2 regions of the Thauera mechernichensis genome follow, and region 1 is predicted to be linked to the other one. Evidence: predicted binding sites of a transcription regulator. Region 1 holds the regulator's gene; the other holds the start of a gene.
What was found. Region 1 encodes FNR, which switches genes on or off when oxygen is low (the NO sensors DNR and NnrR bind a similar motif). Its sites were predicted from a motif close to TTGANCTAGNTCAA; they were not measured.
Positions count from the first base shown of each region.

Region 2: the regulator FNR is predicted to act here: its motif matches at 7,272-7,285, upstream of ubiU (ubiquinone anaerobic biosynthesis protein UbiU).

Region 1 covers NZ_JARQZE010000001.1:15,026-26,504, reverse strand. The annotation lists gene ccoP (cytochrome-c oxidase, cbb3-type subunit III) at 1-364, shown strand, start outside; gene ccoG (cytochrome c oxidase accessory protein CcoG) at 463-1,893, shown strand; gene P7F68_RS00135 (FixH family protein) at 1,895-2,410, shown strand; gene P7F68_RS00130 (DUF3149 domain-containing protein) at 2,434-2,580, shown strand; gene P7F68_RS00125 (universal stress protein) at 2,651-3,094, opposite strand; gene P7F68_RS00120 (MBL fold metallo-hydrolase RNA specificity domain-containing protein) at 3,263-4,666, shown strand; gene P7F68_RS00115 (PHA/PHB synthase family protein) at 4,811-6,448, shown strand; gene P7F68_RS00110 (Crp/Fnr family transcriptional regulator) at 6,472-7,155, opposite strand; gene P7F68_RS00105 (SirB2 family protein) at 7,254-7,634, shown strand; gene fnr (fumarate/nitrate reduction transcriptional regulator Fnr) at 7,668-8,408, opposite strand; gene hemN (oxygen-independent coproporphyrinogen III oxidase) at 8,558-9,949, shown strand; gene P7F68_RS00090 (sulfite exporter TauE/SafE family protein) at 10,052-10,762, shown strand; gene P7F68_RS00085 (heavy-metal-associated domain-containing protein) at 10,810-11,019, shown strand; gene ppa (inorganic diphosphatase) at 11,103-11,479, shown strand, end outside.
Region 2 covers NZ_JARQZE010000003.1:173,571-185,049, forward strand. The annotation lists gene rocD (ornithine--oxo-acid transaminase) at 1-2,140, shown strand, start outside; gene P7F68_RS05810 (high affinity choline transporter 1) at 2,262-3,722, shown strand; gene P7F68_RS05815 (hypothetical protein) at 3,769-5,454, shown strand; gene P7F68_RS05820 (flagellar motor protein MotB) at 5,479-6,372, opposite strand; gene pomA (flagellar motor protein PomA) at 6,383-7,141, opposite strand; gene ubiU (ubiquinone anaerobic biosynthesis protein UbiU) at 7,346-8,362, shown strand; gene P7F68_RS05835 (U32 family peptidase) at 8,417-9,328, shown strand; gene ubiT (ubiquinone anaerobic biosynthesis accessory factor UbiT) at 9,360-9,896, shown strand; gene thiL (thiamine-phosphate kinase) at 9,978-10,937, shown strand; gene P7F68_RS05850 (phosphatidylglycerophosphatase A family protein) at 11,017-11,479, shown strand, end outside.

The DNA of each region.
Region 1 (11,479 bases):
CAACGGCCGCAACGGCATCATGCCCCCGTTCGGGCCGGCGCTTGGTGCAGAGGGTGCGAAGGATGTCGCCAACTATGTTCGTTCGCTGAACGGCCTCGCGCATGACTCCCTGCGGGCGCAGCGCGGCAAGGAAGGTTTCGAGACCAACTGCGTGGCCTGCCACGGTGCCGATGCAAAGGGCAACCCGATGCTTGGCGCGCCCAATCTGACCGACAACACCTGGCTCTACGGTTCGTCCGAAGCCGTCATCATCGAGACCATCACGCACGGCCGTAACAACCGTATGCCGGGCTTCGGTGAGTTCCTCGGCGAGGACAAGGTCCACATCCTGACCGCTTACGTACTGAGCCTGAGCAAGAAGTAACAGTCGCACCGCAGTCTGCAGTTCCATCTCCGGGGGAATGGGGGTTCCCCCGGGGTTACCATAACAACAATAACAACACTTCATCGGTACACTAGGCCATGAGCAGCACGACCCCAGAACCCCGCAAGCCGGCGCAAGCCAACTCCGACGCCAGTTTCGATACGCTTTACGCCGCACGCAAGAAGCTCTACGTGCGCGCAGTCACCGGCCTGTTCGCCAATTGGCGCTGGGCCCTGGTGTGGTTCACCCAACTCCTTTTCTACGGACTGCCCTGGCTCAGCTGGAACGATCGGCAGGCAGTGCTGTTTCACCTCACCGAGCGCAAGTTCTACATCTTCGGCTGGGTGTTCTGGCCGCAGGATGTCTTCTTCCTCGCCATCCTGCTGATCATCTCCGCATACGCGCTGTTCTTCTTCACTGCGGTGGCCGGACGGCTCTGGTGCGGCTACGCCTGTCCGCAGACGGTCTACACCGAGATCTTCATGTGGATCGAGCAGAAGATCGAGGGTGATCATGTCAGGCGGCAGAAGCTCGACCAGGCGCCCATGAGCGTCGGCAAGGCCGTGCGTCGTGGCAGCAAGTTTGCGGCCTGGGGGCTCGTCGCGCTGTGGACCGGCTTTACCTTCGTCGCCTACTTCTCGCCGCTCGACGAGCTCCTCGCCTCCCTGCTTACGTTTGGCTTCGGCCCTTGGGAGCTGTTCTGGATCCTCTTCTACTCAGGCTTCACCTACCTCTTCGCCGGGGTGTTGCGTGAGCAGGTCTGCAAGTACATGTGCCCTTACGCGCGTTTCCAGGCCGTCATGTTCGACCCGGATACGCTCGTCATTACCTATGACGAGGAGCGTGGCGAGCCGCGCGGGACGCGCAAGAAGAACATCGACCCGCGCAGCGTCGGCAAAGGAGACTGTATCGATTGCGGCATATGCGTGCAGGTTTGTCCGACCGGTATCGACATCCGCGATGGCCTCCAGTACGAATGCATCGGCTGCGCAGCCTGTATCGATGCCTGCGACCAGGTCATGGACAAGATGAACTATCCCCGTGGCCTGATCCGCTACTCCACGGAGAACGCGCTCAAGAAGCATTGGGGGCGCAAGGAGATCCTGCTGCATGTACTGCGGCCGCGGACATTGATCTATGGCGCCGTGCTGGTACTGGTCTCTCTTGCCTTCGTCTGGGGGCTCGCGGCGCGCGATCCTCTGCGTGTCGACATCATTCGTGACCGCTCGTCGCTTGGTCGTGAAATCGAAGGCGGCTTCATCGAGAACGTCTACCAGCTTCAGGTCATGAACATGACCGAGGCGCCGCGCGCGTTCCAGCTCGCGGTGTCCGGCATGCCCGGGGTGCGTATCGGTGGTGTCGAGCGCGTCGAGGTGCCGGCGGCGTCTACCCAGGCGGTGACGCTTCAGGTCCTGGTGCCCTACGACGAGGGTGTTCCCGGTGCCAACACGATTGCTTTCCGCATCACGGCCGAGGACAACCCGGCGCTGAGCGTGAATGAAGAAACCACTTTCCTGATCCCGAGGTGACATGAGTACTGCTGCGTCCGACAAGTCCCCCCCTCCGCCGTGGTATCGGCAGGGCTGGCCCTGGTTTCTGATCACGTTTCCGGCAATTGCAGTGATTGCCGGCATCGCAACCTTCGTCATTGCCGTGAAGACTTTCGATGGCATGGTTGTTGACGACTACTACAAGGAAGGCCGTGCGATCGTGCAGACCATGGGCAGGGCCGAGCACGCCCGCGACCTTGGTCTGAAGGCCGACCTCCGGATTCGTAGTCAGGAGATCAGGATCGAGCTGGGCGCGACCAACGCGGTCGATGTGCCAGAGCGGATCCGGCTCACGATCTCGCACCCCACACGGGGTGGTCTGGACCAGGAGTTGGTTCTCACCCGCAAGGGCGAAGGGTTGTATGAAAGTGCGATTGCGCCCCTTGGTACCGGGCGCTGGTTGTTCCTGATAGAAGATGAGTCCCGCAGCTGGCGCATGAACGGGGCCGCGTTCCTCCCTGCAGAGATGGAGATCACCATTGATCCGAATGCCTGATTTTTCTGCTAAGGAGGTATGTCATGGCCTGGGAGTTGTTGTTCACCAGTGATATCGGCTTGCTGAGTCTGTTCACCATCCTGTTCGTGGTCGTGATGGCGATCTATCTGTATCGCTTCGCGCGTCGGCACATGGCCGAAGACGAACGCAGGGCGAGCGCCGGGCGCTGATCAGCACACCGGTAAACAAAAAAACGGCCCGTGAGGGCCGTTTTTGCATAAGCACGGGTTCCTGTCCCTTTCAGCGATAGACCAGGACGGGCGTCTTGCTGTGGGTGAGCACCTTCTGTGTTTCGCTGCCCAGAAGCAGACCTGCGATGCCACGCCGCCCATGGGAGGCCATGAAGATCAGGTCGCAGCCATGGCGATCGGCTGCATCGATGATTGCCTCGTAGGGGACTTCGTTGACGGCAGTGTCCGTGTCCGATGCCACGCCAGCCTCATCTGCGCTGGCCTTGGCCTTGGCCAGGATGGCGCTTGCCTCGGACGCGGCCGATTTTGCGAACTGTTCCGGCGTTGTGGGGTCGATCAGTGCGCCTTCGCCATAAATGGGCATGGGAAAGTCGGGCTGGGCGTAGAAGAAGGTGATGCGCGCTCCGGCGTCCTTGGCGAAGGAGACGGCGCGGGCCACCGTGCTTTCGGACAAGGCCGACCCATCGGTCGGGACCAGGATGTGCTTGAACATGACGGAGACTCCCTGTTGTGTGTCACGATCCGATTATAGCCAGCGCCACGTGCTGAGGGCGCTTGATCGCGATCAAACAGCCTGCGGATTGCTCCGTGATTCTTGTGGCGTGCGTGTAAGGTGCATGCGGGGCGTTGCAAGCAGTACGCATAGGGAGGCTTGTTGACGATGCAGCTGACTTTCTACGGCGCCGCTGGCGAGGTGACGGGGTCCTGCCTCAAGGTGGATCATCCTGACGGTGCATTCATCGTCGATTGTGGCTTGTTTCAGGGTGGCAGGCAGGCCGATCGCAAGAACCGGGAGGCGCTCGAATTCGATCTGCGCGACATCCAGTTTGCGCTCCTTACCCATGCGCATCTAGATCATAGCGGCCTCGTCCCACGGCTCGTTGCCTTGGGTTACCGGGGGCCGATCTACGCTACCGCTGCCACTGTAGACCTCCTGGGCGTCATGTTGATGGACTCGGCCTTCATACAGGAGAAGGAGTCCGAGTGGGCCTTGCGCAATGCGCGCTCGAGGAAGACGCAGCGGTACAGGGAGCTTGCGCCGTTGTATACGGTCGAGCAGGCGCGGGCGAGCCTGGGGCGCTTGCGTGCGATAGAATATGATGTCTGGTTTTCGCCCGCGCCTGGTGTACGCTGCCGGTTTCGCAATGCCGGTCATATCCTGGGCTCGGCGATCATCGAGATCGAGTTCGTCGGGAGCGGGCGCCGCATGGTCGTCTCGGGCGATCTGGGACAGCCCTTGCGGCCTGTCCTGCAGGATCCCGTGCGGGTTACGCGCGCCGACATCGTTTGCGTGGAGTCGACCTACGGTGATCGCGCTCATCGCTCGGTGGGTGACACCTACACGGAGCTTGCCGATGTGCTCAACACCACGCTCGCACGTGATACAGGCAACGTGATCATTCCGGCCTTCGCAGTGGGGCGAACCCAGGAGATGCTGTTCGTGCTCGCCGATCTTGTCCGTTCCGGGCGGGTGAGCCGGCTCGACGTTGCGGTTGATTCGCCGATGGCCACAGCGGCGACCGAGCTCACCGTTCGCCACCGCGAGCTCTGGGATGACGAGACGCGGGAGCTGTACGACTGGGTGCAGGCCAATGGCGAACGTTTTCGCTTGCGCTTCGTCCAGGATGTCGAGGAATCGATCGCGTTGAACGCCGTGCGTGGCGGGCGCGTGATCATCTCGGCGAGCGGCATGTGCGACGCCGGGCGAATCAAGCACCATCTACGTCATAACCTGGCGCGTACGGAATGTGCGATCGTGATCGTCGGTTTCCAGGCTGCCGGCACGCTCGGTCGCCGGTTGGTCGATGGTGCCAGGCAGGTCACGCTGTTCGGCGAGCGAGTACCCGTTCGCGCGCGCGTGCACACCATCGGTGGCCTGTCTGCGCATGCCGACCGCCCGGCCTTGCTCGACTGGCTGCGCGGCTTCACGCCGCCGCCAACGAGGACTTTCGTCGTCCATGGCGAGGTGCTTGCCGCTGCCGGCCTGGCTTCGGCAGTGGAGGGTGAGCTAGGCTGGAGCGGTGTCGAGGTGGCTGTCGCCCGACACCCGTACCAGCTCCGATGAATCGTTGCGAGGAGAGCGAAGCACATGACTACACCGGACCGCAGGAGTCGTCCATCGTCGCACCCGAGGGCGACGCGCGGGCGTGCCAATGAATTGCTGCGTCGACTGCACGACAAGGTGGAGGGGTCGGTCGATCCACTCGGCATGACCGCGCCCATAGTCCACGCGCAGCTTGCCTGGATGGCGCATCCACAGGAGCTGAGCGAGCACCTGCTGAGTCTCTCGCGCGACCTTTTCCGGCTGCAGATGCACACGTGGGATCGCATGCGCGGTATTCCGAGCGAGGATCCGATCAGCCCGAATGCCGATGATGCGCGCTTCTCAGATCCTGCCTGGACCGAGCGCCCGACCTGGGACCTGATCAAGGAGTGGTACCTCGCCTTCACCCGCCATACGCAGGACATGCTCTACGAGACGCCGGGGCTGTCGAACAAGGAGCGCAGGCGCGCAGCCTTCTGGTGGCGGAAATGGCTCAATGCGGTTGCGCCGACCAACTTCTTCTGGACCAACCCTGTTGCGCTCAGGCGCGCGATCGAGACCAATGGCGACAGCCTGAGGCGTGGCTTCGAGAACTGGCTCGCCGACCTGCAGGCCGGCAACGTTCGCATGACGAGCCCGGATGACTTCCGTGTGGGCGAGAATCTCGCCACCACGCCTGGTGCCGTGATCTACCGCAACAGGTTGCTCGAGGTGATCCACTATGCCCCGACCCAGAAGCGCGTGCGTGCCGAGCCCGTGGTGATCATCACGCCCTGGATCAACAAGTTCTACGTGCTCGATCTGGTGCCGCGAAAGAGCATGATCCGCTTCCTGCTCGATCAGGGGCTCGACGTGTTCATCACCAGTTGGAAGAACCCTGATGCCAGCATGAGCGAGGTGGGCTTCGATGACTACCTGATCGAGGGCATCGACGAGATCGTCCGTCAGGCGCGCGCCTTCACGGGCGCCGCAAAAGTGCATGCCGCCGGCTACTGCATTGGCGGCACCGCACTGGCGATGTACATGGCGTGGGCGAACCGGCGCTATGGTGAAGCCGAGATGCCGGTCGCCGACTGGACCTTGTTTACGACGCTGGTCGACTTCCACAAACCAGGCGACATCGAGGTCTTCATCGATGAGAGCAGCATCCGCTACCTGACCGAGCAGATGGCTCGCAAGGGCTACCTGGACGGCAAGGAGATGGCCGCCTCATTCAGGCTGCTGCGCTCCAACAGCCTGATCTGGCATTACGTCGTGCATGGCTGGCTGTACGGAGAGTCACCGCCGCCATTCGACGTGCTGTTCTGGAACATGGATACCACCCGCATGCCGTACCGCATGCATGCCTGGTATTTGCGCGAACTCTACCTGCACAACAAGTTGATCCAGCCAGGGGCCTTGCAGGTCGCCGGTGAGGCGCTCGACCTCGCGGCCGTTTCGCAGCCGCTCTATGCGGTTGCGGCCGAGGACGATCACATCGCGCCGTGGCTGCAAACCTTCAAAGTGGTGCATCACGTTGGCGGACCGGTGCGGCAGGTATTGTCGAGCTCCGGGCATATCCTGGGCATCGTCAATCCCGTCGTCGATCCGCCCAAGCGCCACTACTGGGTCGAGGCCAGCACACGCGACGATACGCCGGAAGCCTGGCGTCAGCGCGCCAAGCGTTGCGAGGGGAGTTGGTGGGAAGATTGGATGCGCTGGCTCAAGCCACGCTGCGGCGCGCTCGTGGCGGCGCGCCCGGTGTCGACCGAGGCTTTTCCCGCGCTTGCCGATGCGCCAGGGCAGTACGTGCTCGAGCCCTGAACGGCTACCGTGCTGCAACGGCCTCAGGCGTTGTGCCGTGCCAGGCGTGCAGGGTCGTGCAAGGTGATGCGCTTGCCCTGCACGCTGATCAGGCCTGCTTCGCTGAGGTCATGGAAGATTCGCGACAGCGTCTCGGGGGTCAGGTTGAGGCGCGAGGCGATCACCTGCTTGCTGGTGGGAAGCGCAATCTCGCATGGCGTGTCGCTGTCCGCCACCTGCAGCAGGTAGCCGATGACGCGCTGCATGCTCGAGCGCAGCGAGTAGGTTTCGACGTCCTGGATCAGGCTGTGCAGACGAATCGCCATGCCGGCCAGCAGTTTGTGAGCGAAGGTTGAATCCTGGTCGATGAGTTCGGTCACGACCGCCTGGCCGACATGGATCAGCACCGTGTCGCACAAGGCCTCCGCAAAGACCGGGTAGGGGTGGTTCATGAACATCACCGCCTCGCCGAAGCTCTGCATCGCACCCACGATCTCGACCACCTTCTCGGTGCCCTGTGGCGACGAGAAGGCCAGCTTGATCTGGCCCGATACGACGAAATAGAAGCCGTGGGGCTGGTCGCCGCGCTGGAACAGCACTTCGCCCCTGCCGACATGCCGATCGCGGGTGTAGCGCGACACACGCTGGATATCCGACTCCGACAACTCACTGAACAGCGGGATGCGATGCAGCAGGGCAGGGATGTCGACATGGGGGTGCTGGGACATTGCTTTGGCTCCGGAACGATTCGTAATCTTACCCGAGACGGGCGACAATACCTGTCGCCCCGAGACCGGCAGCTTGCCAGCCCTTGCAAGGAGAAAGGATGTACTACGCGATCAAACACGTTCACGTCGTCTGCGTCGTGCTTAGCGCAGCGGGTTTCCTGCTGCGCGGCATGTGGATGCTGACGGGCAATTCGATGCTCTCGCACCGGCTCACCCGTGTGTTGCCGCACATCATCGACAGCCTGCTGCTGCTGTCAGCGATCACGCTGGCGGTCATGATCGCGCAGTACCCGTTTGCCGCCGACTGGGTGACCGCCAAGGTCGGTGGCCTGGTTGCATACGTGCTGCTTGGCACGCTTGCACTCAAGCGCGGCCCGACCAAGCCGGTGCGTGCGGGCGCCTTTGCGGCCGCCCTGTCCGTGTACGTATGGATCGTGTCGGTCGCCTTCACCAAGAATCCCGCAGGCTTCCTTGCCTGAACAATGGCGGCCGTCGAGGCGGGGCGGCCAGCGTCAGCGCGCGCCGTGCTGGTGCTGGATCAGGCGCTTGAGCCCGGTGGGATCGAGCAACTGCACGTGCTTCTGTTGCACCGAGATCAGCCCTTCGTCCTGGAAGCGGGAGAAAGCGCGAGACACCGTCTCGAGCTTGAGCCCCAGGTAGGAACCGATCTCCTCGCGCGTCATGCGCAGGTGGAATTCCTGCGCCGAGAAGCCACGCGCATTGAAGCGCTGCGACATGTTGAGAAGGAACGCCGCCAGCCGTTCCTCGGCGCGCATCGAACCGAGGAGCATCATCACGCCGTGGTCGCGCACGATCTCGCGGCTCATCACCTTGTGGAACTGCAGTTGCAGGCCTTCCACTTCGTGTGACATCTGCTCGAGCTTGTCATAGGCGATCACGCAGACCTCGCTGTCCTCGAGGGCGATCGCATTGCAGGTATGCGACTCTGCACTGATGCCGTCGAGGCCGAGAATCTCTCCGGTCATCTGGAAGCCGGTCACCTGATCGCGGCCGTCTTCGAGCAGCACGTCGGTCTTGAACGAACCGGCGCGGATGGCGTAGATCGCCTCGAACGGATCGCCCGCACGATACAGGCTTTGCTGGCGCTTGACCTTGCGCCGCGCGCCAACGAGTTCGTCCAGGCGGTTCAACTCGCTGTCGGACATCCCGAAGGGCAGGCACAACTCGACCAGGTTGCACTGCGAACAGGCAGACTTGAGCCCGTTCACGGTAATTGGCACGCTCGCCCTCATCTGCACGATAATCCTGCTTCCCCGACAAAAGACGCCAGACCTGGCTCAGGAGTGGTTCGATCGGGCAACACATCACGCCCGTTGACCCACGTCAACCAAAAAAACGCGGCGATCTGCCATTGTTTGGCACACACTGCCGCAGCAAGATCATGACAAGCCAGAACCAACTCATCTTCGATCCGCAACTCATCCGCCGATTCGACATCAACGGACCGCGCTACACGTCCTATCCGACAGCGGACCGCTTCGTCGAGGCCTTCAACGCCGATGCGCTCAAGGCCTGGCTCGCAAAAAGGGCGGTCGGCGGCGTCAGCAAACCGCTCTCATTATACTTCCACATCCCCTTCTGTAACACGATCTGCTATTACTGTGCCTGCAACAAGATCATCACCAAGGATCATGGGCGCTCGGCCAAGTATCTGAAATACCTGGCCAAGGAGATCGCGATGCAGGCGGAATGCCTGGAGGGCAGCCGCCAGGTCACGCAGCTCCACCTCGGTGGGGGAACGCCGACCTTCCTGTCGCATGACGAGATGCGCGAGCTCATGGCCGCGGTGCGCGAACACTTCACGCTCGTTCCCAATGGCGAATACTCGATCGAGGTCGACCCGCGCAAGGTCGACTTCGACACCGTGAAACTGCTCGCCGAGCTTGGGTTCAACCGCATGAGCGTTGGCGTGCAGGACTTCGCCGAAGATGTGCAGGCGGCGGTAAACCGCATCCAGAGCTATGACGAGACCAAGCTCGTCATCGACGCGGCACGTGCCACGGGCTTCAAGTCCGTGAGCATGGACCTGATCTACGGTCTGCCCAAGCAGAACGTGATCAGCTTCAACCGTACCCTCGAGCAGGTGCTGGAGATCTCGCCCGATCGCATCTCTCTCTACAGCTATGCCCACCTGCCGGGCCTGTTCAAGCCGCAGCGCCGCATCAACAGCGGCGACATGCCCACTGCAGACACCAAGCTGCAGTTGCTGCAGCTCGGCATCCGTCGCCTTACCGAGGCCGGCTACGTCTATATCGGCATGGACCACTTCGCCAAGCCGGATGACGAACTCACCGTTGCTCAGCGCCAGGGCCGTCTGCACCGCAACTTCCAGGGCTACTCCACCCAGGCCGAGTGCGATCTGCTTGCCTTCGGCGTATCGGCAATCGGCAAGATCGGTCCGGTGTACGCGCAGAACGTCAAGACGCTCGACGAGTACTACGATGCGCTCGACCGTGACGAGCTGCCGGTCCTGCGTGGCATCGAACTTACCGCCGACGACCTGTTGCGGCGTTCGATCATCCAGGCGCTGATGTGCCACTTCGAGCTGTCCATGCAGTCGATCGAGATCGCCCACCTGATCGACTTCCGCTCCTATTTCGCCGAGGAACTTGCCGACCTGCAGGAGATGCAGAAGGCCGGGCTGGTGAAGATCGAGGGCGACTGGATCAGCGTCGAGCCTGCTGGTCGCCTGCTGGTGCGCGGTGTCGCCATGGTGTTCGACCGCTATCTGCGCGCAGACCGTGAGCGCGCGCGCTACTCCAGGGTGATCTGAGTCACGCGATCGCGAGGGCGGGGCGATTTGTCGCATGCGGTTGCGGGCGTGCAGGCGTAAAATGCGTTTTTGCCTCGCGCCGCACCGGATCGCTCTTCCCCCATGCCCGAAACAGGTTACCTGGCCGTCTTCCTGATCGGCCTGCTCGGCGGCACTCACTGCGTGTCGATGTGTGGCGGCATCGTCGGCGCCCTCACCATGCAGGTTCAGGTGCCCGGCGGGAAGCCGCAGTGGCCGCTGCACCTCGCCTATAACCTGGGGCGGATCGGCACCTATACCGCGCTCGGCGCCGCGGTGGGCTTTATCGGTTCGGTCGGCATGCTGTACGACGGCATGCTGCCGGTGCAGATGACGCTCTATGTGCTGGCCAACCTGATGCTGGTTGCACTCGGCCTTTACCTCACCGGTTTTACCCGCCCGCTTGCGCCGTTCGAGCGCGCCGGCCATGTGCTGTGGCGGCGCATCCAGCCGGCGACACGTCGTTTCCTGCCAGCGCGGTCGCCCAGGCAGGCCTTGCCGCTTGGCATGCTGTGGGGCTTCATCCCCTGCGGACTCACATACTCCATTCTGGCCACTGCGCTCGTCACCGGTTCGGGTGTGCGCGGCGCCGGGCTCATGCTCGCCTTCGGTCTTGGGACGCTCCCCAACCTGCTGCTGGCCGGCATGCTGTTCAAGCGTTTCCGCGACTTCACCCGCAATCGCAAGGTGCGCATCGCTTCGGGGCTGCTCGTGCTTGGCTTCGGGCTGTTCGGCCTCTACCACGCGCCCACGCTCGGCGGCGACCTGTGGAGCGGCGTGGTGTGCATTACCTGAGGCCCTGGCGCGGCGGGCCGTCAATCAATGATGAGGAGAAGTGCTGCATGAGCGAAGTGACGATCAAGGTCGAAGGCATGAGCTGCGGCGGCTGCGTCAGGAACGTGACCGGTGTGCTCAAGGGCATTGCCGGTGTCGAGGACGTGCAGGTGTCCCTCGAACAGGGCAGTGCGACCGTGCGCTTCGATCCAGCGCAGGTTTCGGTCGACGCCATGCGTGCAGCGGTGGAGGATGCCGGGTTCGATGCGCCGGCCTGAGCGTGGCCGGTGGGTGTGGTGCAGTGCAAGACATTGTGGTTTCCCCCTATAATCCGCGCACAATTTTTCCACGGGAGGGATGTATGGGTTTCGATCTGGTCAGCGCCGGCAAGGACGTGCCGAACGACATCAACGTCATCATCGAGATCTCCGCTCAGGGTGATCCGATCAAGTTCGAGGTGGACAAGGACAGCGGCGCCGTCTTCGTCGATCGCTTCATGGGTACCTCGATGCGTTACCCGCTCAACTACGGCTATGTGCCGCACACCATCGCTGGCGACGGTGACCCGGTGGACGTGCTGGTCGTCACCCCGTTCCCGCTCGCGCCCGGCGTCGTGATCCGCTGCCGCCCGGTCGGCGTGCTGAAGATGGAAGACGATGGCGGCGTCGATGCCAAGGTCGTCGCCGTGCCGGTGTCTAAGCTGACCCCGCTGTACGACAAGGTGCAGAGCACCGACGA
Region 2 (11,479 bases), on a different contig from region 1:
CGGCGCCCCTGCCCCAGGTACGGCGGCCAGCCCCGACAGTCTGCAAAGCGGTGGCCTTTGCGCCCATCTGCACGCAATCGGACTCGGCGTCGACTGGCTCGAGACCCTGCGCCCCCTCGCTGCCGGCGTACCTGCACAGGCGGCAGCTCAGACAGGAGCCGATCCGGCAAGCACTGCCGAGAACACGGAAGTCGCCGACATGGCCCGGCGCCTCGACGACAATGGCCGTTTTGCCCGTCGCCTCGCCGACCATGTGGCAGCAGTGCCACCCGGCAGCTTCCCGCTCGTGCTCGGTGGTGACCATGCAATCGCCGCAGGCACCTGGCGAGGCGTAGGCCGACGCTGCGGACGCTCCCCCGGGCTGCTGTGGATCGACGCCCACCTCGACAGCCACACCGACACCAGCACCCACTCCGGCAACATCCACGGCATGCCTCTGGCTGCGCTGCTGGGGGTCGGCCACCCGCAACTGTGCGACATCCCCGGGCCGACGCTGGATCCCGCGCGCACCTGCGTGCTCGGCGCACGCGCCTGGGAGGCCGAGGAGCGCGACCTGCTCAGGCGTCTGGGCGTGCGCATCTTCGACATAGAGGAGATTGCGCAGCGCGGTCTGGCGGCCGTGTTCTGCGATGCACTGAGCATCGTGCGCGCAGACGAACAGGCGGGCTTCGGCGTCAGCCTCGACCTCGACGCCCTCGATCCGGGCCATTTCCCGGCGGTGAGCTGCCCCGAGCCCGGCGGCCTGGCACCCCGTGCGCTCACCGACTGCCTGTTCAGTCTGCGCGCCTGCGCCGACTTCATCGCGCTGGAGATCGTCGAATACCGTCCCGAACTGGATGCCGACGGCAGCGGCCTGCGCTGGGTACGCGAGCTTGCCGCTGCTGCGCTCGGCCCATCGACCGCCTGGCTGCGCGAGAAGGAACGCCGCTACGGCGCCGCCAATTACGCCCCGCTCCCCGCCGTGTTCCAGCGTGGCGAGGGCGTCTGGCTGTGGGACACCGACGGCCGGCGTTACCTTGACATGATGAGCGCCTACTCGGCAGTGAGCTTCGGCCACAGCCACCCGCGCCTGGTCCAGGCCCTGACCGAGCAGGCCCAGCGCCTGGCGCTGACCTCGCGCGCCTTCTCCAGCGACCGTCTGCCGGTCTTCCTCGAGCGCCTGTGCGCGACCTTCGGCTATGAGCGCGCCCTGCCCGTCAATACCGGCCTGGAAGCCGTGGAGACGGCCTTGAAGGCGGCACGCAAATGGGGCTACCAGGTCAAGGGCATCGCCCCCGGAAAGGCCCGCATCATCGCCTGCGATGGCAACTTCCATGGCCGCTCCATCGCCATCGTCGGACTCTCCTCCAATGCGCACTATCGCGCTGGCTTCGGCCCCTTCCCGCCGGGGCTCGAGCGCATCCCCTTCGGCGACGCCGACGCCCTCGAAGCGGCAATCACCCCCGACACTGCTGCCTTTCTGGTCGAGCCGATCCAGGGCGAGGGCGGCATCGTGGTGCCGCCGGCTGGCTACCTGTCCCGATGCGCCGAGATCTGCCGCCGGCACAAGGTGTTGCTGATCGCCGACGAGGTGCAGACCGGCCTCGGCCGTACCGGGCGCCTGCTCGCCTGCGACCACGAGGGCGTGCGTGCCGACGGACTCATCCTGGGCAAGGCCCTGGGCGGCGGACTGCTGCCGGTATCGGCCTTCCTTGCCGATCGCGCGCTCATGGACGTGTTCGGCCCCGGCGACCATGGCTCGACCTTCGGCGGCAACCCATTGGCAGCGGCCGTAGGCACCGAAGTGCTGGCGCTGCTCGAACAGCTCCGGCCCTGGGAGCGCGCCGAGCGGCTCGGCACACACCTGGTCCAGTCCCTGCGCGCCGCGGACCTGCCCGGCGTGCGCGCGATCCGTGGCCGGGGCCTGCTGGTCGGGGTCGCCTTCGAGCCGAACTTCGCCGACGCCGGCGCCATTGCCGAGCGCCTGCTCGCACACGCCATCGCCACTCGCGACACCAACGGCAACGTGCTGCGCCTGGCACCACCGCTGATCATCGACGAAGAGACGCTGGAGCAGGCGATCACCACCATCGTGACCACGCTGCGTGCGTTCGCGGCGAAACGGACACGGCTCGCCGACAGCGTTGCAGATCTGCAATGAAGCAGGCGTGTTCGCGCACGGATCGACCACATTCGCCCCCCATCGCAACGCCTCCTGTTGCTAAACTCGCGCCTGTTTTTCCAACCGTGCGCGTGCGTGCGCCTCAACGAAGGGCTCCCTGATGCTGCTCTGGCTTGTCGTCGCCTATCTGGTCATTTCCATCGGCATCGGACTGTATGCCGCCACCCGGGTACACAATGCGCGCGACTACATCACTGCGGGTCGCAACCTGCCGATGTACATCGTGCTGGCGATGGTGTTCGCAACCTGGTTCGGCGCCGAGACCGTGCTCGGCATCTCGGCCACCTTCCTGGACGAAGGCTTCCGCGGGCTGATCTCCGACCCACTGGGCGCAGCAGCCTGCCTGGTCCTGTTCGGCCTCATCTTCGCCCGCCCGCTCTACCGCATGAACCTGCTCACGCTGGGCGACTTCTTCCGCATGCGCTACAACCGCACGACCGAGCTCGTGCTGTCGATCTGCATCGTGCTGTCCTACCTTGGCTGGGTAGCGGCGCAGATCACCGCGCTCGGACTGGTGTTCAATGTATTGTCGAACGACGTCGTGAGCATGAACGAGGGCATGCTGATCGGCGCCGCCGTCGTGCTGGTCTATACCTTGTTCGGCGGCATGTGGTCGGTGGCACTGACCACCTTCGTGCAGATGATCGTGATCGTGATCGGCCTGGTATGGGTCACCTGGCTTGCCGGCGACAAGGCTGGCGGCTTCGAACTCGTCATCGCCAAGGCCGCGGCCGAGGGCAAGTTCGAGTGGCTGCCTTCGCTCGACCTCATCGACATGATCGCCTGGTTCGCCGCCTTCGCCACCATGGCGCTGGGCTCGATCCCGCAGCAGGACGTCTTCCAGCGTGTCAACTCGTCAAAGAACGAGCGCGTCGCCGTATGGGGGACCACACTGGGGGGGGTGAGCTACTTCTTCTTTGCTGCGGTGCCGCTGTTCCTCGCCTATACCGCCAACATCATCGACCCCGGCATGGTCGAGCGCCTGATGGAGCAGGACTCGCAGCTCATCCTGCCCACGCTGATCCTCCAGCACATGCCCTTCTTCGCCCAGGTGATCTTCTTCGGCGCCCTGCTGTCGGTGATCATGAGCACCGCCTCGGGCACCCTGCTCGCGCCCTCGGTGACCTTCTCCGAGAACGTGCTGCGCGGCTTCATCCCGGGCATGAGCGACCGCGCCTTCCTGTTCAGCACGCGGGTCACCGTGGTGGTGTTCACCGTCCTCGTGACCTGGTACGCCACCACCACAGAGGCCACCATCCACCACATGGTCGAGAGCGCCTATCGCGTGACGCTGGCCGGCGCTTTCGTGCCCCTGGCCGCCGGCCTGTTCTGGAAGCGCGCCAACAACCTGGGGGCGGCGCTGGCCATCATCCTCGGCCTGTCGACCTGGCTGCTGCTGGAGATCTTCGTCACCGAGGGCGACGTCGAGCCCCAGCTCTACGGCCTGGCGGCAAGCGCGCTCGGCATGCTGGTCGGCGGCCTGATCGGACCCAAGACGCACCACAGGCCGCAGGTCGGTGGTCATCGCGCCGCCGCAGGCACCTACCACACCGCGCGTTGACCCCACGGCCAGCGCGTCCTGAGGCCAGGCCAAGGGGGCGGCAGTCATGAATGGCACGGCCAAGGGGCTGGACTACTGGCGGCGCGAGCTGGCTGCCGTGCGCATGCCTGTGCTGTCGACAGCACAGGCGCTCGAGACCCTGCTCGACCCCGGGATCGGCATGGACACGCTGCGCACCATGCTGCACGGCGACATCCCGCTTGCGCTCGAGGTCATCTTGCTCGCCGCCCGCGAACCGCGCATCGACGGCGAGGTGCAAGGCCTTCAGCATGCGCTCAACATGCTTGGCGTCGACAAGGTCCAGGCCCTGGCCAGACGGTGTGCCGACCAGGGCCTGAATGCAAGCGCCGCTGCCCGGCACGAGGCGGTACGGGCGATGGCAACCAGCCAGTTCGGCCGTGTCCTGCAGGCCGACTGGGCGCACCACCACGGCGGCGAGCATGCCGAGTATCTCGAATGGCTGACGCTTTTGCTCGGCGTGGCGCGCTGGAAGCTCCCCCTCGCCGCCCCCGAACTGCACCAGGAGATCGAGGCGCGCGCCGCGGCCGGCGAGCGGCGTGCGCGAGTGGAGGAGGCACTGCTGGGCTGCTCCCCCGTCGAACTGAACGCCGCCCACCTGCAGGATCTTGGCCTGCCGGCGAGTCCGGCGCTGACGACGATCATGGACAGGGCGGGCACCATGCTTGCGCACGCGGGCCGCTACGCCTGGCAAGGGGGCATGGCCCCCGAGCTGCCGATCGCACTCGCCCGCTATCTGCACCAGCGCGGCGCGGATGCCGTCCTTGCCCACCTAATCGCCTGGGCGACACATGACAACTGGTATGGTGGCCACACCGCGACACTGCTGCACGCTGCGTCGGCGATGACGAACCTGCCACTCGACGAAATCGTCGCAAGCACGCGTCGCGTCGCAGTAAGCATCAGCCATGCCGCTGCGTTCATCGACCATCGCCCGGTCGCATGCGAGCGCTTTTTCTGGCCGCCACCGCCACCGCGCAGCCCCGGCGCGCCGATGCCCGCAAGCCGAGCGGCCGCGCGACCGGCTGACAGCGACGCGCACACTGACGGATGGCATGCTCGCTCACAACACGCCGGCGACGACCGCACCCGACTGGTGACAACGAGGCTAGAAGGCGAGACACAGGCGGACGAGCCTTCAAGCGCAGCACCCAAGGCGACGCAGCCCAAGGCCCATGGCGGCATCGGCGGCGAGCCTGTCACCGAGATCATCGAGGCCTTCATGCAGAACTGCCAGCACGGCCGCTATCGCGACCTGCGCGCGTTCTTTGCCGACACGGCGCACACGCTCGAGCAAGGCCTTGGCCTTGCGCGCTGCCTGCTGTTCCTGAAAGCCTCTGCCGCAGACCGCCTGAGCTGCTACTTCGCCTACGGTTTTGCCCCCGAGGACAATGCGAAAGCCCTCTGGGTGCCTGCGGGTGACGACAACCTGCTCGCACGCCTGTTCCGCCACGCGGCGGGATCTACCTGCATCGACCGCACACGGCTCGCGGCCGGTCGCCGCCAACTCCCCGAGGTCCTGCGCGCACATGTGCGACCGGCGGGCTTCCTGCTTGGCGCCATCCACCTCGGTGATCGTCCGGTTGGCGTGATCTGGGCCGACGGCGGCGACGCCGACCCCGTGCTCGACGCCAACCGCCATGCGGAATTCAAGCACATGATTCGCCACTTTGGCGCCGAGTTCACCCGTCTGACTCAGGCCCTGCGGCGCTGAGCCCGGCCTCGGAGGGCGATAGGGCTATTCCGCCTGCCAGCCCATGAAGGGCAGCAACTCGGAATGGCCGCCACCGATCAGCTGGCGCGCCCGGTTCTCCAGCACCTCGATCGGCCCGGACATGTCGATCACGATCTCGACCCGCCGGTTCTGCGCGCGTAGGGCTGCCGACGTGTTCTCGACCCGCGGACGCGTCTCGGCAAAGCCATGCACACGCAGCCGTCCCGGCGCGACGGTGCTGGTCGCGAGCAGCGCGTTCGCCACTGATGAGGCGCGCGCTGCCGACAGATCCCAGTTGGAGCGGAAACGCGCAGTGCTGATCGGGATGTCGTCGGTATGCCCCTCGATCGCGATCTCCCCCGGGATATCGGCCAGCGACTCGCCGATCCTGCGCGCCACGTCGGCAAATGCCGGCGCGAGGTCAGCCGAGCCGGACGGAAAGGCGCCGCGCTCCTCGATACGGATGACGATGCGCTTCCTCTCCTCGTCGAGCTGGAGCGTGCCCTGGCCGAGCTCCTTCTCGAGCGTCTTGCGCAACTCGTCGGCACTCTTGCTGACCTGGCGCTCGGACACCTCGCGCACCATCGCCTCGTTGCTCGCGTTGGAGGTGTAGGTCTTGAGCTTGGGATCCTCCTTGGAGGTCTCCTGCCGCACGGTATCTATCGGGGTGGGCTTGGGCGGCCCCGGCGAGAACTTGTCGAAGATCGGCGTCGTCCCCATCGGCGACTCGATCGCCGGCACATCGCGCTGCACACCGAAGGCCTTGGTGAGCTCGCCGGCGATCTGCTTGAACTTCATCGCATCCATCTCGGCAAACGAGAGCAGGAGCACGAAAAAGCACATGAGCAGCGACATCAGGTCGGCAAATGTCATCACCCAGGCGGGGATGCCGGCCTTCTCCTCCTCGGGCATGTCCATGTGCGCGCCCTCAGCCGCCTTCGGACTTGCGCTTGGCGGGCGGCAGGTAGCTCGTGAGCAGGGTCTCGATCACGCGCGGATTGGTGCCGTTCTGGATCGCCGAGATCGCATCGATGAGCATCGCGTTGAGGCGTGCCTCCTCGGTCATGCGCAGGTTGAGCTTGTCCGCCATGGGCAGGAAGATCATCGTTGCCATCATCGCGCCATACAGCGTGGTCAGCAGCGCCACCGCCATCGCCGGGCCGATCGACTTCGGGTCTTCCATGTTCGACAGCATCTGCACCAGGCCGATGAGGGTCCCGATCATGCCCATCGCCGGGCCGACGTCACCCATGGCGCTGAACACCTTTGCCCCCCAGCGATGGCGCTCGAGCGTGAGAAGGCGCTCCTTCTGCAGGATCTCGCGCACCGTCTCGGGTGCCTGGCCGTCGATCATGAGCTGGATGCCCTGCTGGAAGAAAGGGATGGAAGAGGGCCGGCTCTCGAGCGCCAGCATGCCCTCCTTGCGCGCCACCTGCGCGACCTCCATCACCTCCTTGATGACCTCCTCGGTGTCGGGCAGGCGGAACTTGAACGCCTTCGCCGCCACCTTGAACGCGCCGAGGAACTGCTGCAGCGTGAACTTGCTGAGTACGACGAACAGGCTGCCGCCGACAACGATGAGCAAGGATGGTCCATTGAGGAAGATCATCGCCGACGCACCGAGCACGATGGCCGACACGACAATGCCCAGCGAGCCCAGCAGCCCGATCAGTGTTGCAAGATCCACGCACGCTCCATTGCGTTGAGCACACCGATGCGCGCCTGCACCACTTTGTGCAGACGCCATCGCGGCCGAATGTCATTGGCCCGAATCATAAGGTTTTTTTGCGCACCGCACGATGCTGCACAACGGGCGTTTGACACTCGTCAAAGCCACCTCCGCGACCACGCACTATGGTGCCCGGGTTCTTCCCTGCCCGCCCGGCCGCCAATGTCCGCACCCAATACGATCGAGCTCGTCTGCCCAGCCGGCAGCCTCCCCGCCCTGAAAACCGCCGTCGACCACGGCGCAGACTGCGTCTATCTCGGCTTCAAGGACGCCACCAACGCGCGCAACTTCACCGGCCTCAACTTCGACCCGCCGCAGATGCGCGAAGGCATCGCCTACGCCCACGCCCGTGGCAAGAAGGTGCTGCTCGCGCTCAACACCTATCCGCAGACCGGCAACTGGCCGAGCTGGACGCAGGCCATCGACCGCGCCGCGGAGTTCGGTCTCGATGCCCTGATCCTCGCCGACCCTGGCCTGATGGCCTACGCCGCCAGAACGCATCCGCAGTTGCGCCTGCACCTGTCGGTGCAGGGCTCGGCCACCAGCTACGAAGCGATCAACTACTACCATGAGCGCTTCGGCATCCAGCGCGCGGTGCTGCCTCGCGTGCTGTCCATGGCCCAGGTCGAGAGCGTGGTCGCCAACACACCGGTCGAGATCGAGGTTTTCGGCTTCGGCGGCCTGTGCGTGATGGTCGAGGGCCGCTGTGCGCTGTCGGCCTACGCCACCGGCGAGTCACCCAACTGCAATGGCGCCTGCTCGCCGGGCAAGCACGTACGCTGGGAAGACACGCCGCGCGGCATGGAGACGCGCCTCAACGGCATCCTCATCGACCGTTTCGCCGACGGTGAGCGCGCCGGCTACCCGACCCTGTGCAAGGGCCGCTTCGAGGTCAACGACGAGACCTACTACGCGCTCGAGGAGCCGACCAGCCTCAACACGCTCGAACTGCTGCCCGAGCTCGCTCGCATCGGCATCCGTGCGATCAAGATCGAAGGCCGCCAGCGCAGTCCAGCCTATGTCGCCCAGGTCACCAAGGTGTGGCGCGCCGCGCTCGACAAGCTCAAGGCCGGCGGCACCGAAGGCTTCGCAGTGCTGCCGGCGTGGATGGCCGAGCTCAACAAGGTCTCCGAAGGCCAGAGCCATACGCTGGGCGCCTACTACCGCCCGTGGAAGTGAGCGTCGCGCATGCCGCCTCGCACCGCATCACCCGAACGAACTGAGACCCGCCCGATGAAACTCGCCCTCGGCCCCCTGCTCTATTACTGGCCGCACCAGAGCGTGCTCGACTTCTACGCCGACATGGTCGAAGCACCGATCGACAGCGTCTACCTGGGCGAGACGGTGTGCTCGCGCCGCCACGAACTGCGCCTCGACGACTGGCTCGAGGTCGGCAAGGTGCTCGCCGCGGCCGGCAAGGAAGTGGTCATCAGCACCCAGGGCCTGATCGAATCCGAATCCGACCTCAAGGTACTGCGCCGCATCGTGCGCCAGCACAGCGAGGGCGAGACCGGCTTCCGCGTCGAGGCCAACGACATGGGCGCGGTGCGACTGCTCGCCGAGGCCGGCATCACCGACTGGGTCGCTGGCCCCACACTGAACATCTTCAACCCGAACACGCTGCAGCTGATGATCGACTCGGGCGCCACGCGCTGGGCCGTCGCCCCGGAGATGTCGGGTGCCGCGCTTGCCGAGGTGCGCGAAGCGCTCGCAGCCCCGATCGAAACCGAGGTCTTCGCCTACGGCCGCCTGCCGCTCGCGCATTCGGCGCGCTGCTTCACCGCCCGCCACTTCAACCTGCAGAAGGACACCTGCGAGTTCCGCTGTCTGTCGATCATGGACGGCATCACGCTGCGCACCCGCGAAGGCGAACCCTTCCTGACCCTGAACGGCGTGCAGACCCAGTCGGCACGGGTGCATAACCTGCTCGGCGACCTCGCCGCGGTACGTGGCAACGCCGAAGTCCTGCGCATCAGCCCACAGGGCGCCAACACGCGCGCCATCGTCGAACTGTTCCGCACCACCATCGATGCCCAGAGTTCGCCCGCCGAAGCCCTCGCGGCAAGCCGCGCACTGATGATCGAGGCGCCCTGCAACGGCTTCTGGCACGGCCGCGCCGGTGCCGAACAATACGTCGCGGCCTGAGCCAGCACACCCGCCTCCCCGGAGTACACACATGCCCGCCCTGCCCACCCTGCCGCGCCCGCCCCTGCCTGCCGAACTCCTGCCCGGCAGCCTGCGCCAGCGCATTGCCCAAAGCCTGGCAGACTTCCGCATTCCGGACTTCACGGTGCCAACGGCACTGGCCAGGCTGATCTCGCGCCTGCCGCAGCAGCCGCCGACGCATGCCCTGATCGCAGCGCTCAACCTCGCGCTCGGCCGCATCCTGCCGCGCGACACGCTGGCACCGCTCGGCGGACGCCACCTGCAGATGCGCGTGCTCGATGCCGGACTCACGCTCGATTTCGGCCTCGGCGAGCGCGGCTTCCGCCGCGCTGTTCCAGCTGCGGGACGCAAGCCGGACCTGGTGATCTCCGCCACCACGCGCGACTTCATCGCGCTCGCACTGCGCGAGGAAGATCCCGACACGCTGTTCTTCAGCCGCCGCCTGCGCATGGAAGGCGACACCGACCTCGGCCTGCTGGTCAAGAACACGCTCGACGCGGTGGACTGGGACAGTCTGAAGGCGCGCCTGGGTCTGCGCGCACGCTGAGCCCGGCAACGGCGCGCGCAGCGCACTTGTGCGCTAAGCTTGGCGCCCGCCCGCATGCGGGCAGCCGCCTCACTTCGCGTCATGCCTTCCGAATTCGACCTCATTCAGCGTCACTTCACTCGCGCCACACGGCACACCGCGCTCGCCGTCGGCGATGATGCCGCCTTGCTGCAGCCGCGCACAGGCATGCAGCTCGCCGTATCGACCGACATGCTCGTGTCGGGCACCCATTTTTTCGCCGACACCGACCCCGAAGATCTCGGCTGGAAGACCCTGGCGGTGAACGTCTCCGACATCGCAGCGATGGGCGCGGAACCGCGCTGGGCCTTCCTTGCGCTGTCCCTGCCAGCTGCCGACGAAGCCTGGATCGAGGCTTTCGCGCGCGGCTTCTTCGCCTGTGCCGATGCGCATGGCGTGGACCTCGCCGGTGGCGACACCACACGCGGGCCGCTCACGCTGTCGGTAACCATCATTGGCGAGACGGCCGCCGGCGAGGCCGTCACCCGCGACGGCGGTCGCGCCGGTGACGACCTGTGGGTATCGGGCCAGCCCGGCCTGGCTGCACTCGGGCTCGCCGCCCTGCAAGGGCGGACCAGGCTCGACGCCGACGGCCGGCGCGCCTGCATCGCCGCACTGCAACGCCCACAACCCCGGCTCGCCCTCGGCCGCGCGCTGCGCGGCGTGGCCAGTGCCATGCTGGACGTCTCCGACGGCCTGCTCGGCGATCTTCGCCACATTCTGGAACGCTCGCACACCGGTGCGCTGATCGAAACCGCGGCGCTGCCGCTCGCCCGCCTGCTTGCAACCGGCGCCGACCCGGTCTTGTGCAGACACTGCCTGCTCGCAGGGGGCGACGACTACGAACTGCTTTTCTGCGCCCCCGCTGCGCGACGTGACACCGTACGGGCGCTCGCCACAAAGCTCGAGTTGCCCGTGCACCGCATCGGCAGCCTCACCGCTGATAGCGGCAGCATCCACATGCGCGAAGCCGACGGCACGCTGGCCCCCCTCGCGCCCAACGGCTACGATCACTTTGCCTGATGCACTGCGAACCATTTCGCCCGAATCAATCCCTCCTGGTACGCAGGCACGCGTCGAACAACACAGATCGGATCACGAGATGCGCCCCACTCTTCGCCTGATGATGAGCCACCCCGCCCACTTCATTTCGCTGGGTTTCGGCTCCGGCCTGTCGCCCTGGGCGCCGGGAACCATGGGCACGCTGCTCGCATGGGCGCTTTACCCGCTGATCCGCGTCCCACTGTCCGAGTTCGTCTTCCTTGCCCTGCTCGCAGCCCTGTTCATCGCCGGCGTACTGGCCGCCGAGCGCACGGGGCGCGCACTCGGCGTGCCCGACCACGGCGGTATCGTGTGGGACGAAATGGTCGCCACCTGGCTGGTGCTGGCCTTCACGCCGCCAACCCTGCTCTGGCAGGCGGTCGCGGTGGCCTTGTTCCGCTTCTTCGACATCGTCAAGCCGCCCCCCGTACGCTGGGCCGATCGCAGTTTCAAGGGCGGCTTCGGGGTGATGTTCGACGACCTGGTCGCGGCCGGCTATACCCTGCTCGCACTCGCCATCCTGG